2 regions of the Paenibacillus sp. FSL R5-0623 genome follow, and region 1 is predicted to be linked to the other one. Evidence: a T-box and tRNA genes for the amino acid it is inferred to sense, from the RefSeq annotation. Region 1 holds a T-box; the other holds one or more tRNA genes.

Region 1 (6,885 bases):
TCGGTGTGGGACGCTTGGATTGCTCGGGAAGATATTCAGCCGCTGGCATTTGTATTAAACGAGAGTCGCACGCTGGCTCGTGAGAAGCTGTCGCCTGAACTGGAAGGTCTTGCTCTGGATCTGGGTGTAGATGGTTACCATGGTTGGGGCAAATTCTACAACACGATTGTCAGCAAGGTGAACATTCCATTTGAGCAAGATGGGGAAACGGTGATGCTCTCCGCAGGACAGGCTGCCAACAAGCTGAGCGATAGTGATCGGAATGTACGGGAGACGGTATTCGCAAACTGGGAGCAGGCTTGGACCGATGTCGAAGATTTCTGCGCTGACACGCTGAATCACCTCGCGGGATTCCGTCTGAAGTTATATGAGAAACGTGGCTGGGATGATATCCTCAAAGAACCTCTGGCCATCAACCGGATGTCACGTCAGACACTGGATACGATGTGGGATGTGATTAACGGTGCCAAACCTGCACTTGTTCAATATCTGGAGCGGAAGGCAGAACTGCTGGGGGTAGACAAGCTCAGCTGGAGCGACGTAGATGCACCTGTAGGTAAATCAAGTGGCAAAATCACTTACGATGAGGCAGCCATCAATATTGTTGAGCAGTTTGCCAAGTTCAGTCCTAAACTTTCCTCGTTTGCAGAGATGGCTTTTGAGAAACGCTGGATCGAAGCAGAAGACCGTCCTGGCAAACGTCCAGGTGGATTCTGTACGTCTTTGCCACTTAGCAAAGCAACTCGAATTTTCATGACCTTCTCCGGGACACCGTCTAATGTGTCGACCCTTGCGCATGAACTTGGTCATGGATATCATCAACACATTATGGAAGAGTTGCCTGCATTGAATCAACGTTATGCGATGAATGTGGCTGAGACAGCTTCCACGTTTGCTGAACTGATTGTTGCAGATGCCCTGGTGCAGGCGGCAACAGATGAGCAAGAGAAGCTGGCTTTGGTGGAAGACAAGATACAGCGAAGTGTGGCTTTCTTTATGAACATCCATGCCCGGTTCCTGTTTGAGAATCGTTTCTATGAACAACGCAAAAAAGGCTTGGTCAACGCGGATGAATTATCCAAATTAATGGTGGAGGCGCAGCAGGAAGCGTTCTGCGGTGCACTTGCATCAGATCACCCTCATTTCTGGGCATCCAAACTGCACTTCTATCTAACTGGTGTACCGTTCTATAATTTTCCATACACGTTTGGTTATATGTTCAGTGCGGGAATCTATGCAAGAGCGCAGCAGGAAGGTACGGCATTTGCAGATAAATATGATGATTTGTTGCGGGATACAGGGCGTATGACGGTCGAAGAACTTGCTCAGAAACATCTGGGTACCGACCTGACACAACCGGAATTCTGGCAAAATGCTGCGGACTTGGTTATTGCCGATATTGAGCAGTTTCTACAGATGACAGCAACCGAAAAATAGGTTGAACAGATATGAAAAGGCTGGAATCCCGTGTTAACAGACACTGGATTCCAGCCTTTTTTGTACAGAATCCTCATTTTCGATTCTTGAAGATTTTGTCGTAATTAAGTGAAAAAGCTCAGTTTAAGGAAGTGGAATGGCAATTAATTGTGCAAATCATAGTTAGAAATACCCAACTTTGCCGTTCTTTGTTGAATGAGCACATATGATGTCATATAATGAGTCGTAAGTCCTTGATATATAGGACTATAAGCATATAAGGAGAGTGTTAATATGAAAATTGATGAGCTTTCATTAGCGAGACAGTTGGATCTGGTATTCAAAGAACTTGATCATGAGTTATCAGGGTTAGATTCAGGGGTAGTTTTTGTGCAAATACGAAACAACGTAATTGGGAAATTCGGTATTCGACATAATCCGATAGCTGGACGAGATGGGCAGATGGATGTGGAGGAAGGGGGGCTAAACGAAACCCAGAGAACTTCTTTCCGGGCAATGGCATTGGAGACGTTGAAATTCAAACGCAATTGGACACATGGCGAAATATCGTACGATTTCACAGTAAGACAAGGTATGATTTTGGTAGATGCAACGATGGAGTCTAATTACAATATGGCAAGCTTGATGATTCGTTACCCTAGAACCAATACATACAAGGATTCAGATGTGGAGTCGACCTCATAATTAGTTACACAAGAGAAAGCGGCACTTCCGAAGAAGGCCGCTTTTGTTTTTTAACGCTACTTAAGCATTAATTACGAGCTTACGAACGACCCGATAATTGCTGCTCAGCGATTTGTACCAGACGTTTAGTGATGTATCCACCCAGAGAACCTGTCTCACGGGAAGTATAGTTACCGTAGTAACCATCTTGTGGAATCGTTACACCCAGCTCTTGAGCAGCTTCAATTTTCAATTGTTGCAATGCTGCTGTTGCTTGGGGAACGACCAGGTTGTTGGAGCGGCTACCGCTACCTTGGTTTTGATTTCCGTACATATGTGTCACCTCCTTATGGGTTGGTGATGTTAGTATGGTTAGAGAATAAGGAAATATACATGATATGGTGTAAGGGAAAATATGGATAAATATCAGTGCACAGGACACATAAAAAAGCCGACCCAATGCGGGTCGACAAGTTGTATTTGGATATCAAAATATAGGGTGATATGCGTAAAAGCAAAGTAGAGGATGATCAGCTCGCTTAGTCTGTCGGAGGTATAACCTCAATACGTGTAAATAACTCAACAGGCTGTTCCGGTTCCAAGCGAATCAACCCGGTTTGTTCATCCGATAAAGCCAAATTAGGTGCATCCGGGAGCCAAGTGTACGGTTCAATGCACAGGAACTGATCGGATTCACCTTTGGTAAAGAGAACCCAATGTTTGAAAAATGCTTCATCTGCTGAATATTTCAATGTATATCCATCTTGCCTGCGTAAGTAAGCCGTAGCCGGTTCACCTTCGGTAGCTTTCAACAGGGTATCCCAGTTACGTCCCTGCAAATTGATGCCTTCGTTCAGAGCAGACCATTCACCCAGGGGTTCCAGTTCACCTGTCGGTAGTTGTTCTTCATTCTGTCCGTATATTCCGGAAACAGGCAGTTGCAGTGTCCAGTCGGCAGGTTTGCCGTCTAACAAAAACCATGTATGATATCCCATCCCAAAAGGAGCAGGTGTTGAGCTCAGATTGGTGACTCGCAGACGCTGGCTAAATACAGCGTTTTGCAGACTGAACGTCATCTCAAGTTTCAGGGGAATCGGGAATTGGGCCATCCAATGCTCTTCATTTTCGGTCAGTAATTCAGTCGTAATTGCACAGCCGTCTTCATCTTCCTCAATGTCACTGACACACCAGGATTGGGTACGGTGGAGACCGTGAATATGGTTGTCATTCGCCGTGTTCTGATCAAATTGGTAACGAACGCCTTCATATTCGAATTGTCCACGATGAATGCGCCCTGGTGGAATCAGGAGAGGAACGCCAAAATGGTACGGCTTCTGCAGATAAAAGGCAAGATCGTCTTCATCCGGACGGCGGACGACATCTCTGTCCTGCACTAAATCGCGAATAGAAATAATATTATTTCCAAGACGCGGCAGCAGGGTGATTTCCAATTCACGGCTATGTAGGATATACGTGTCGTAACCATTCCATTGGCCTTTGGTCACTTGTTTCATATCGATGCTCCTTTTCCCACTTGAAATCTGTCTGCAAGCAGTCGTGATGAAGCTACTGCTGCAGGCGTGTCGTTGTGTACATGCCAGCTATTTCCTGCGCTATTTCGTGTGAAGCAGGCAACAGGATAAGCAATTCCATCATAACAGATTTTGATGTCTCGGGTAAAAAAGTTCAACTCATTTTGACATTCGCGCCTGTGCGCATTAAGATGGAACTCTGAAAGCATTTATTAGAATTGAATGACTTGAAATCGATGACAGGGATAAGTAGGGCAAGAGAATCCTCTTCAGAAAGCCGGTGGTTGATGTGAACCGGTGTGAGCTCTTTACCGAATGGACCCTTGAGTGTAGGTTTGAACAGGTTAAGCCAGAGATGGGCTTGCCCCACTAGAGTCTGCCGTATAATCCACGTTACGGAACAATGAAGGCATTTCTTCGGCTTGACTTGATTCAGAGTCAGCAGCAATCGAAGAAAAGCGAATAAGGGTGGCACCACGGTCTCACGTCCCTTGCGGATGTGGGGCCTTTTTGCGTTCGCAGAGAATGGCAGGAGTATATATATAATCAGGGAGGCGTTATGGGTAATGAAAACAGTACTTTCAGGTATTCAGCCAAGCGGTAAGCTCACATTGGGCAACTACATTGGTGCAATCAAAAATTTTGTAAAACTCCAGCATGACTATCAATGTCATTTCATGGTAGTTGATCTTCATGCCATCACCGTGGCCCAGGAGCCAGCAGCATTGCGTGAACAGTCGGAAGCAGTAGCTGCACTGTTTATTGCAGCAGGTATTGATCCTTCGAAATCTAACGTATTTCTGCAATCCCATGTACCGCAACACGCGGAATTGGGCTGGTTGATGACAACGCTGACCTCCATGGGTGAGCTTGAACGGATGACTCAGTTTAAGGATAAATCATCCGGTAAAGATTCCGTTGGTGCGGGACTGTTCGTGTATCCATCATTAATGGCGGCTGATATTTTGTTATACAATGCTGACCTTGTGCCAGTAGGTGAGGACCAGAAGCAGCATCTGGAACTGACACGTGATCTGGCAGGACGTTTTAATCACCGTTATGGAGAGTACTTCACCATTCCAGATCCGTATATTCCGCAGGTGGGTGCTCGGGTCATGTCACTTGATGATGCCTCTTCAAAGATGAGCAAAAGTAACCCTAATGCTGGCAGCTATATTGCCCTGCTGGATCCGCCGGATGTGATTCGCAAAAAAATCAGTCGTGCCACTACAGATTCGGGACGTGAAGTCGTATATGATCCGGCAAACAAACCGGAAGTCAGCAATCTGATGAGCATCTACGCTGAATGTGCAGGTATGACGCTTAAAGAAGTGGCTGAGCGTTATGAAGGCAAGATGTACGGTCCGTTCAAAAAGGAACTGGCTGAAGTGGTTGTATCTGTGATTGAACCGCTACAACAACGATATAATGAGATTCGTGAATCTGGCGAATTGGCGGATGTTCTGGATACGTCAGCCCGTCGTGCAGAAGAAGTTGCTGCTCAAACGTTGGATGCAGTGAAAGAACGTATGGGATTTGTTCCAAGACGTAAACAGTAGTCCTGAACAAGATCTTCATATTTCATGCAATAAATAGTTAACACAAATAAAGAGGAGCCCTAATGAAGGACTCCTCTTTATTTGTGCGTTCTTATTGAACTTTATTGAACTATAAACTGACCCGCTTAAGAAGTGGGCTCTGAAACAGCCGATTGAACTTCCTGACGTTCTTTTTTGGCACGAATCACAAATCCCCAGCCAATGTTGGCAATGGACAGGACAAACAGTAGTGCAGCAAACCAACCGGAGTAGGAGATCATAATTGCTGAAACCGTTAACAAGAGAATGGAAGAGAATGCGAACCATAAGGATAAGCCTTTACTCATTGGGAAAAACCTCCATCTACAAATTTAGTGAAATTCCGTATAACCTGAAGCCTACGAGCCATAATAATCTTGCAAGCTTGCAATACATTACAGACACAGATTGAAAGGAGATTATAAATTATGGCTCAAGGATCTCGTTCTTCAAACAACTTGGTGGTACCTCAAGCGACTGCAGCACTGCAACAATTGAAAATGGAGGCTGCACAGGAACTGGGTGTAACTATCCCACAAGACGGTTACTATGGTAACTACACTTCCCGTGAAACAGGATCTTTGGGTGGATATATCACCAAACGTCTGGTACAAATCGCTGAGCAGTCTCTGGCTGGGTCTGGCAAATAATTTATTTTAACCAACAGCAACAAAACAGGATAAACAGAAAGCCCGGGGCGGAAACGCACCGGGCTTTCTCGCGTATCAGTTCCTAAGTTTGATTGTGCCTTGCCATGCTCACTTCGTCAAGGGCGTGCAGATAAAAGTTTTTTATCCATCTTCTCATCGCTTAACCAGCCTACATACGTATCAATCGTTTCAAAATTCCGATCCATCACAATCACAGCGACAAATGGATATTGTTTCCGGTGTCGATAACGTACATCTGCCCAGCGGACCTTGTACCCAGCAGGCAGTTCTTCAACCTCTGCCACCGCATAGGAGGTGAAATAGAGGAAGGCACTAACTTCCGGTGATTTGCGTGAAGCAGCAACGGCCGCATGAGTAGAAGACGAGGCGTGCAGACTCCATACCAGATTAGAACCATCCATTTTCCCGATCACATAACTGCCGTCCTCAACTCGTTTAACCACATGCCAGCGGTTCCAGGATATCGTTGGAATGATGATGTATCTTGCCTGCTCTGGGCTGTTGTCGAGACGTCTAACTTTTCTGACTGCTTGTGCACGAGCAATCGTTCGCCATATATAATATAAACCGGTCAAACTATACAACGTAACGAAGAGTGGTGCAGGGGCGATCAGATCAAAGGCCCATAACAGAATAGCTATGACATGGGTAGTGAATAGAAACGGATCAAAAATATGAATGATATTCCAGGCGATCCAGCGTTCCGTAAAAGGCCGGGCAGCTTGGGTTCCATAGGTGTTGAACAGATCGGTGAATACGTGAAAGCCTACGGCCACAGCGGTCCAGGTGGCAACGTGTCCAATAGGGACACCAGGGAATATCAGTGCAATGACGCCGGTGATGAGCAAAACCCATAACAGGAGAAATGGCAGAGAGTGTGACAAGCCCCGATGATTCCGGATGTAAAGCGAATTGCTTTTGAGACGTAAAGCAGTATCAATGTCAGGGGCCTGGGAACCGGCGATCGTGCCAATCATTACCGCAGCTGCAAGCATGGGACTCGCT
Region 2 (6,885 bases), 180 kb from region 1:
TTCATTACAAAAGGAGTACACATCAATAATCCAATGCCAATCTCTTTTGCCTCAAATAGAATTACTTATTTATCCAAATAAACAAAATTTAGATTGTTCTATATGTAAGCGTTTACTAAAATAGAAAGTGTTACTATTTCTAATGTCAGGGGTGGAACTGAAACTGTGCGACCAATCAGCTATCTCCATAAAATGATCATCTTCGGAATCCTGTTAAGCACCCTGCCCATTTTGTTAACGGGAATTGCCGCATTTATCTATTCATCCAACCAAACTGAGTTGCATCGTACACAGGCCAACAGACAGTTGCTGGAACAAATGCAATCCAACGTAGAGCACAAACTCGCTACAGTCAGTTATATGCTTGATCAGGCGGTTCGCTCTCCAGTAACCCTCCGTTCCCTGTCTGCTTCTTCTTCTTCACTAGAAGGGAACGGACCTTTGCTTGCCGACAAGTTACAGAGCGAATTTCTGAATATGAAGTCATGGGAACCTTTGCTGGATATTACCCTAGTGAACCAATCTCAGAACTGGCTTATTGATCATGCCGGATTATATCGCAATACGGATTTTCCACTGGCTCTTCCCATGAAGGAATTGATTTCGGATACGTTAACTTCTGGATGGCAGCTCTCCCCTTCATCGGTGTTCAGTAATGATGAGCGGTCACCCGGTACAGGCTGTATCTATCATATTGCCCTTGCGAGGTCTATTCCGAATCTGAATACGTCTTCCGATGCTGCCCTGATTGCGGGAATTCCTGCATGCTCTTTGCAAAATACACTAGGCGAAGCCTCCTTAGGCAATGCTGCCTCAGGACTGATCATTTTGAATCGGGAACAACGTATCTTGGTCCATCCCGATCCTGTATACATTGGACAACCGTTGGCTGCCATTGGATTACAGGATCGGGATACGGAAGCTAACATAAACAAACTATCACCCATCACATTTTCAACAGGCTTTGAAAACCAAGAAGTTAAGATCGGCGATACACATTACTCCCTGACGTATAGCCCTTCTACCTTAAAAGGATGGACTTACGCTCTAATCTCACCTACCAATATTCTGACACAAGAATATATCAATATCGGATTACACACCTTGTATATCAGTATCTTCTTACTTTTACTTTCATTACTACTCGCCTGGCTCGGTTCCAAGCGAATGCATATCCCGATTCGTAAACTTTTAACTCAACTTGGTGACAACCACCTGTCCAAAGAAGGAAACACAGTAGCTCAACAATCACCACCATTTTCTGATGAGTTCGAACAGATTAGAGCAGGGGTCTCACAATTATCTGCCTCTCGCTCCCAATTAGAGAACACACTTAATATGCATCTGCTGCAGATTCGCAATCATTTTATGATGAATCTGTTCCAGGATAAGATCCCTGTTCATACTCTTCATGACACCCTGAATGAATATGGCTACACACATCAGGTTCGGGAATGGCAACAAATTGCTGTTATTACACTACAGGCCGATCTCATTAATCATACAAAATATAGTGCTAGTGATCGTGACCTCTTATTATTTGCTATTCAAAATATATTGGAGGAAACGGTTGTGTATAACCAACAATTGCTTCCCACTGTGCTGGAGCATACGGTAGTCACGGTGATTGGCACCGTGGAACAGGATCATTTTATTTTTTCACAGCAGCTATATGTATTAACAGACCAGTTAAAACAACAGATTGATAAGATTCTGGCTCTACAAGTCAGTATAGGATTCAGCCAGCCGCACAACTCTCTAGATCACATCCCTCAGGCTTACACAGAAGCCATGGAAGCATTGAGGCATCGGATGAAGCTGGGAACAGGCATTATTTTTCAATATGAGAACATAGATCATCACGCTCTCACTTGGTCCATGACCTACCCGGAATCATTGGAATATTCGTTAATCCAAGCTATTCAAAGTGCGGACGAAGTCCAGGCCTCTGCTCTTCTGCAACAACTGCTTGAAGTGATCTTTGGTATGGAGGTTACACCCGAGGAGTATGAGGTGGCTCTTACGAGGCTACTCACGCATATTTTGCAAATGACTCAGGAATCCGGCATACGACTCGGACAGATCTCCCAAGGTCGTGGCTCGATGTTTCATGAACTTCATGGTTTGCAGTACGCCGCTGAAGTGGAGAATTGGTTTAAACATCAAGTCATCTTGCCCATCATCCAGGTTTTTAAAGCAAGACAGTATGCCCAGTACCAGCATATATCTGAGAAAATGATTGCCATGATTCATCAAGATTATGATAAGGATCTGACGCTTGAGGAATGTGCCTTGAAGCTTCACTACAATGCCAACTACTTAAGTAGTGTCTTCCGCAAAGAGACAGGCTGTGCATTTAGTGAATATCTGACCAAGTACCGATTTAATATCGCTAAAAAATGGCTGGACGAAAGTGATCTAACCGTTAAAGATATCGCAGCACGACTTCGGTACAACAATCCTCAAAACTTTATCCGATCATTCCGTAAATGGGAAGGAATCACCCCCGGTCAGTATCGGGAGCGTAAGCAAAAAGCAGATTTGTCGAATAGAAATTAGAAAAGGAGCACGATTGTAAGTCGTACTCCTTCGGCCAGCTCGGCCAGCTCCATGTGGCTCCCCGAACAGGGCTCGGACCTGTGACAACTCGATTAACCGTCGAGTGCCCTACCAACTGAAATATCATGGAATATGCTTCAGTGATCATTCTCTGAAAACTAGGTCTGTGTTTTGCTTTTCATTGTCTCGATGTATGAATTAAGTTGGCTTTAGCCCATGTGCAGTCTCATGAAGCAGCTTAACATCTTCAAGTAACCGAGGATTTTGTTTAGTATAGTCAACTAATTATTCGCTTCAAAAAAAGAGGGAGCACATATCTGCTCCCTTCACTTACAAATTTCACTTCTATAATCTTAACTTCATATGTTTCACAAGTGCATCTTCTTGTGGTGGTGGTGCAATGCTTTCTAGCGTTATCTCAGACGTAAGACTAAGTCGCCCGTCCCGATTCCTAGCTCCTGTATACGTAACAAGCCTATACGATTTATCGCTTATCCATAGTGCGAACTGTTTTCATATTTGGCTGCTCAAGTTGAATTAGAATTTTACCAAACCTTGCTCCGCGTGAGAAGGTCACTGTACTATCCTTGTATGTATCTCGGATATACTTCTCAGCCAATCTGAGGGAATCTTCATCCGATGGTAACTCATACGTATTAAGCCATTCTGGCAGCTTCTCTACAACATCTTCCACCGATACTTCAAATGAGTTAACTTCTCTCGTAATGATCATGGTGTATGAATACCCCTTCAAATACAACAATTGTTGAATATAACCCATATCACCAGCCTTATATGAAGAAGTTACCCCCAGTATATCCTTAAGTTCATCCATTAGTGTGTGTTCCTTCTGTCCTGCCATAGTACTTATATACACATACTTCCGGGCACAATTGATCGCCTGCTCGATCGTTTGCCAATCCGACATCGCCGGACACATGGATGCAAATGCAAAGTCATATTTCTTCTCCCAACCCTTATCCTTGATAGAGATTTCTTCATATCGTTCATTTACGATTTCGATATTGGATTCAAGAGCTGGAGGTATCGTCTCTTTCATAAGGGAGATAAGCAACTCAGAAGGCTCAACTGCGGTCACACTTGCACCCTTCTCCGCAAAAGGGATGGTAAATATGCCTGAGGCCGCTCCAATGTCTAGAATGGACAAGCCGGCAAACTCTACTCCCTGGTTTTCAATCCAGCCCATAATGCGCTCAGAACGCCGCTTTCCTTCTTCAGTGAACGACTGTGCATGATAATCCCTGGCCCACCGCTCAAAAACTTCTTCTGTATTAACGGGGACGCTTTTCTTCTTATATTTTGAACTTCTCGGACGATTCTTCCATGCCTCTTCCCATACAGAAAGATCAAATAACAGATCGGTACCCGATACATTTTTTCCATTAGTCACTCTACTTCACTCCTCTATATTAACGACTTTACTTATCTACAATATACCGAATATAATCATACGTCAATCTTTATTAACGTCCATCTTCTCTTACTCTAGATTTTCTTACTGCACATAAATCGTTTCATATAAAATAAAAATAGCCCTACACATTGCATAAGCAACATGTAGGGCTATTCAATATACCGGCGAGAGGACTCGAACCTCCACGGTTTCCCACTCGATTTTGAGTCGAGCGCGTCTGCCATTCCGCCACGCCGGCATATGCTGGAGGCGCCACCCAGATTCGAACTGGGGATAAAGCTTTTGCAGAGCTGTGCCTTACCACTTGGCTATGGCGCCATATTTTGGAGCGGACGACGGGAATCGAACCCGCGACCCTCGCCTTGGCAAGGCGATGCTCTACCGCTGAGCCACGTCCGCATAATGGCTGGGGATATAGGATTTGAACCTATGCATGACGGAGTCAAAGTCCGTTGCCTTACCGCTTGGCTAATCCCCAATAAAAAATGAAAAAACAAAGGGGCGATCGAGGGGAATTGAACCCCCGAATGCCGGATCCACAAACCGGTGCGTTAACCACTTCGCCACGATCGCCACAAAAGGTTATTTTCTAAAAAGTTAATTGGCAGGGGCAGCAGGAATTGAACCCACACCAACGGTTTTGGAGACCGTTGTTCTACCTTTAAACTATGCCCCTAAAAACTGGTGGAGGATGATGGATTCGAACCACCGAACCCGTACGGGAGCAGATTTACAGTCTGATGCGTTTGGCCACTTCGCTAATCCTCCAGGATTACATGGTGCCGGCGAGAGGACTTGAACCCCCAACCTACTGATTACAAGTCAGTTGCTCTACCAGTTGAGCTACACCGGCATATTAAATTGTTTTAAAATGGTGGCTCGGGACGGAATCGAACCGCCGACACGAGGATTTTCAGTCCTCTGCTCTACCGACTGAGCTACCGAGCCATAATAAAGTCTAATCTTAATTCCTTACACTTTATATAGGGCATCAGTGCCATACAGCAGATGTAGTGAACAGTTTGCCTCATGTAAAGATTAAATGGCGGAACCGACGGGATTCGAACCCGCGATCTCCTGCGTGACAGGCAGGCATGTTAGGCCAACTACACCACGGTTCCAGATCACTTTCTCAAAGGAAAGTATAATTGCGGGGGCAGGATTTGAACCTGCGGCCTTCGGGTTATGAGCCCGACGAGCTACCGGGCTGCTCCACCCCGCGTCGTTATAAAGTTTATATGGTGGAGGCTGAGGGGATCGAACCCCCGACCCTCTGCTTGTAAGGCAGATGCTCTCCCAGCTGAGCTAAGCCTCCGAACAACACATTTATGATCATATCATAATCTTGTTGTAAAAATCAACTTCTTTTTTGAAGTTATTATGACCCGTAGGGGATTCGAACCCCTGTTACCTCCGTGAAAGGGAGGTGTCTTAACCCCTTGACCAACGGGCCTTAATATTATGGCGGAGAGAGAGGGATTCGAACCCTCGAGACGCTTGTGACGCCTACACGATTTCCAATCGTGCTCCTTCGGCCAGCTCGGACACCTCTCCATATGGCTCCCCGAACAGGGCTCGAACCTGTGACAACTCGATTAACAGTCGAGTGCTCTACCAACTGAGCTATCAGGGAATATGCTTCAGAGATCGTTCTCTGAAAACTAGATTCGAAACGAAACACGCGAATTATCACTTGCTATTGGATAAGCCCTCGACCGATTAGTACTGGTCAGCTCCATGCATTGCTGCACTTCCACCCCCAGCCTATCTACCTCGTCGTCTTCAAGGGGTCTTACATACTGGGAAATCTCATCTTGAGGGGGGCTTCACGCTTAGATGCTTTCAGCGTTTATCCCGTCCGTACATAGCTACCCAGCGGTGCTCCTGGCGGAACAACTGGTACACCAGCGGTACGTCCATCCCGGTCCTCTCGTACTAAGGACAGCTCCTCTCAAATTTCCTACGCCCACGACAGATAGGGACCGAACTGTCTCACGACGTTCTGAACCCAGCTCGCGTACCGCTTTAATGGGCGAACAGCCCAACCCTTGGGACCTACTTCAGCCCCAGGATGCGATGAGCCGACATCGAGGTGCCAAACCTCCCCGTCGATGTGGACTCTTGGGGGAGATAAGCCTGTTATCCCCAGGGTAGCTTTTATCCGTTGAGCGATGGCCCTTCCATGCGGTACCACCGGATCACTAAGCCCGACTTTCGTCCCTGCTCGACTTGTAGGTCTCGCAGTCAAGCTCCCTTATGCCTTTGCACTCTTCGAATGATTTCCAACCATTCTGAGGGAACCTTTGGGCGCCTCCGTTACTCTTTAGGAGGCGACCGCCCCAGTCAAACTGCCCACCTGACACTGTCCCCGCACCGGATTACGGTACCAGGTTAGAACCTAGATACGATCAGGGTGGTATCCCAACGTTGCCTCCACACAAGCTGGCGCTCATGCTTCAAAGGCTCCCACCTATCCTGTACAGATCGTACCCAAATTCAATATCAAGCTGCAGTAAAGCTCCATGGGGTCTTTCCGTCTTGTCGCGGGTAACCTGCATCTTCACAGGTATTAAAATTTCACCGGATCTCTCGTTGAGACAGCGCCCAAGTCGTTACGCCATTCGTGCGGGTCAGAATTTACCTGACAAGGAATTTCGCTACCTTAGGACCGTTATAGTTACGGCCGCCGTTTACTGGGGCTTCGGTTCACAGCTTCGGGATTACTCCCTAACCACTCCCCTTAACCTTCCAGCACCGGGCAGGCGTCAGCCCGTATACTTCGCCTTACGGCTTCGCACAGACCTGTGTTTTTGCTAAACAGTCGCTTGGGCCTTTTCACTGCGGCCCCCTCGTGCTATTCACACTACCGGGGCACCCCTTCTCCCGAAGTT

Evidence for each region. The T-box of region 1 lies ahead of trpS (tryptophan--tRNA ligase). A T-box ahead of a tRNA ligase gene usually reads a tRNA of that ligase, here a tRNA-Trp.
Region 2: it has a tRNA-Trp gene. The T-box ahead of trpS (tryptophan--tRNA ligase) is inferred to sense a tRNA for this amino acid. The anticodon was not compared.

What each region holds. Positions count from the first base shown of each region.
Region 1 is NZ_CP150233.1:5,614,196-5,621,080, reverse strand. Features, by position in the region: gene MKY92_RS24735 (M3 family oligoendopeptidase) at 1-1,437, shown strand, start outside; gene MKY92_RS24730 (O-methyltransferase) at 1,711-2,121, shown strand; gene MKY92_RS24725 (alpha/beta-type small acid-soluble spore protein) at 2,201-2,434, opposite strand; gene MKY92_RS24720 (aldose 1-epimerase) at 2,640-3,614, opposite strand; T-box leader at 3,860-4,127, shown strand; gene trpS (tryptophan--tRNA ligase) at 4,199-5,191, shown strand; gene MKY92_RS24710 (hypothetical protein) at 5,317-5,517, opposite strand; gene MKY92_RS24705 (alpha/beta-type small acid-soluble spore protein) at 5,638-5,859, shown strand; gene MKY92_RS24700 (metal-dependent hydrolase) at 5,976-6,885, opposite strand, start outside.
Region 2 is NZ_CP150233.1:5,792,594-5,799,478, forward strand. Features, by position in the region: gene MKY92_RS25460 (helix-turn-helix domain-containing protein) at 166-2,559, shown strand; tRNA gene MKY92_RS25465 (tRNA-Asn) at 2,614-2,689, opposite strand; gene MKY92_RS25470 (methyltransferase domain-containing protein) at 3,044-3,970, opposite strand; tRNA gene MKY92_RS25475 (tRNA-Leu) at 4,154-4,232, opposite strand; tRNA gene MKY92_RS25480 (tRNA-Cys) at 4,239-4,312, opposite strand; tRNA gene MKY92_RS25485 (tRNA-Gly) at 4,319-4,393, opposite strand; tRNA gene MKY92_RS25490 (tRNA-Gln) at 4,398-4,472, opposite strand; tRNA gene MKY92_RS25495 (tRNA-His) at 4,495-4,567, opposite strand; tRNA gene MKY92_RS25500 (tRNA-Trp) at 4,597-4,670, opposite strand; tRNA gene MKY92_RS25505 (tRNA-Tyr) at 4,677-4,762, opposite strand; tRNA gene MKY92_RS25510 (tRNA-Thr) at 4,772-4,847, opposite strand; tRNA gene MKY92_RS25515 (tRNA-Phe) at 4,867-4,942, opposite strand; tRNA gene MKY92_RS25520 (tRNA-Asp) at 5,038-5,115, opposite strand; tRNA gene MKY92_RS25525 (tRNA-Met) at 5,143-5,216, opposite strand; tRNA gene MKY92_RS25530 (tRNA-Val) at 5,234-5,309, opposite strand; tRNA gene MKY92_RS25535 (tRNA-Glu) at 5,376-5,447, opposite strand; tRNA gene MKY92_RS25540 (tRNA-Ser) at 5,457-5,548, opposite strand; tRNA gene MKY92_RS25545 (tRNA-Asn) at 5,552-5,627, opposite strand; rRNA gene MKY92_RS25550 (23S ribosomal RNA) at 5,694-6,885, opposite strand, start outside.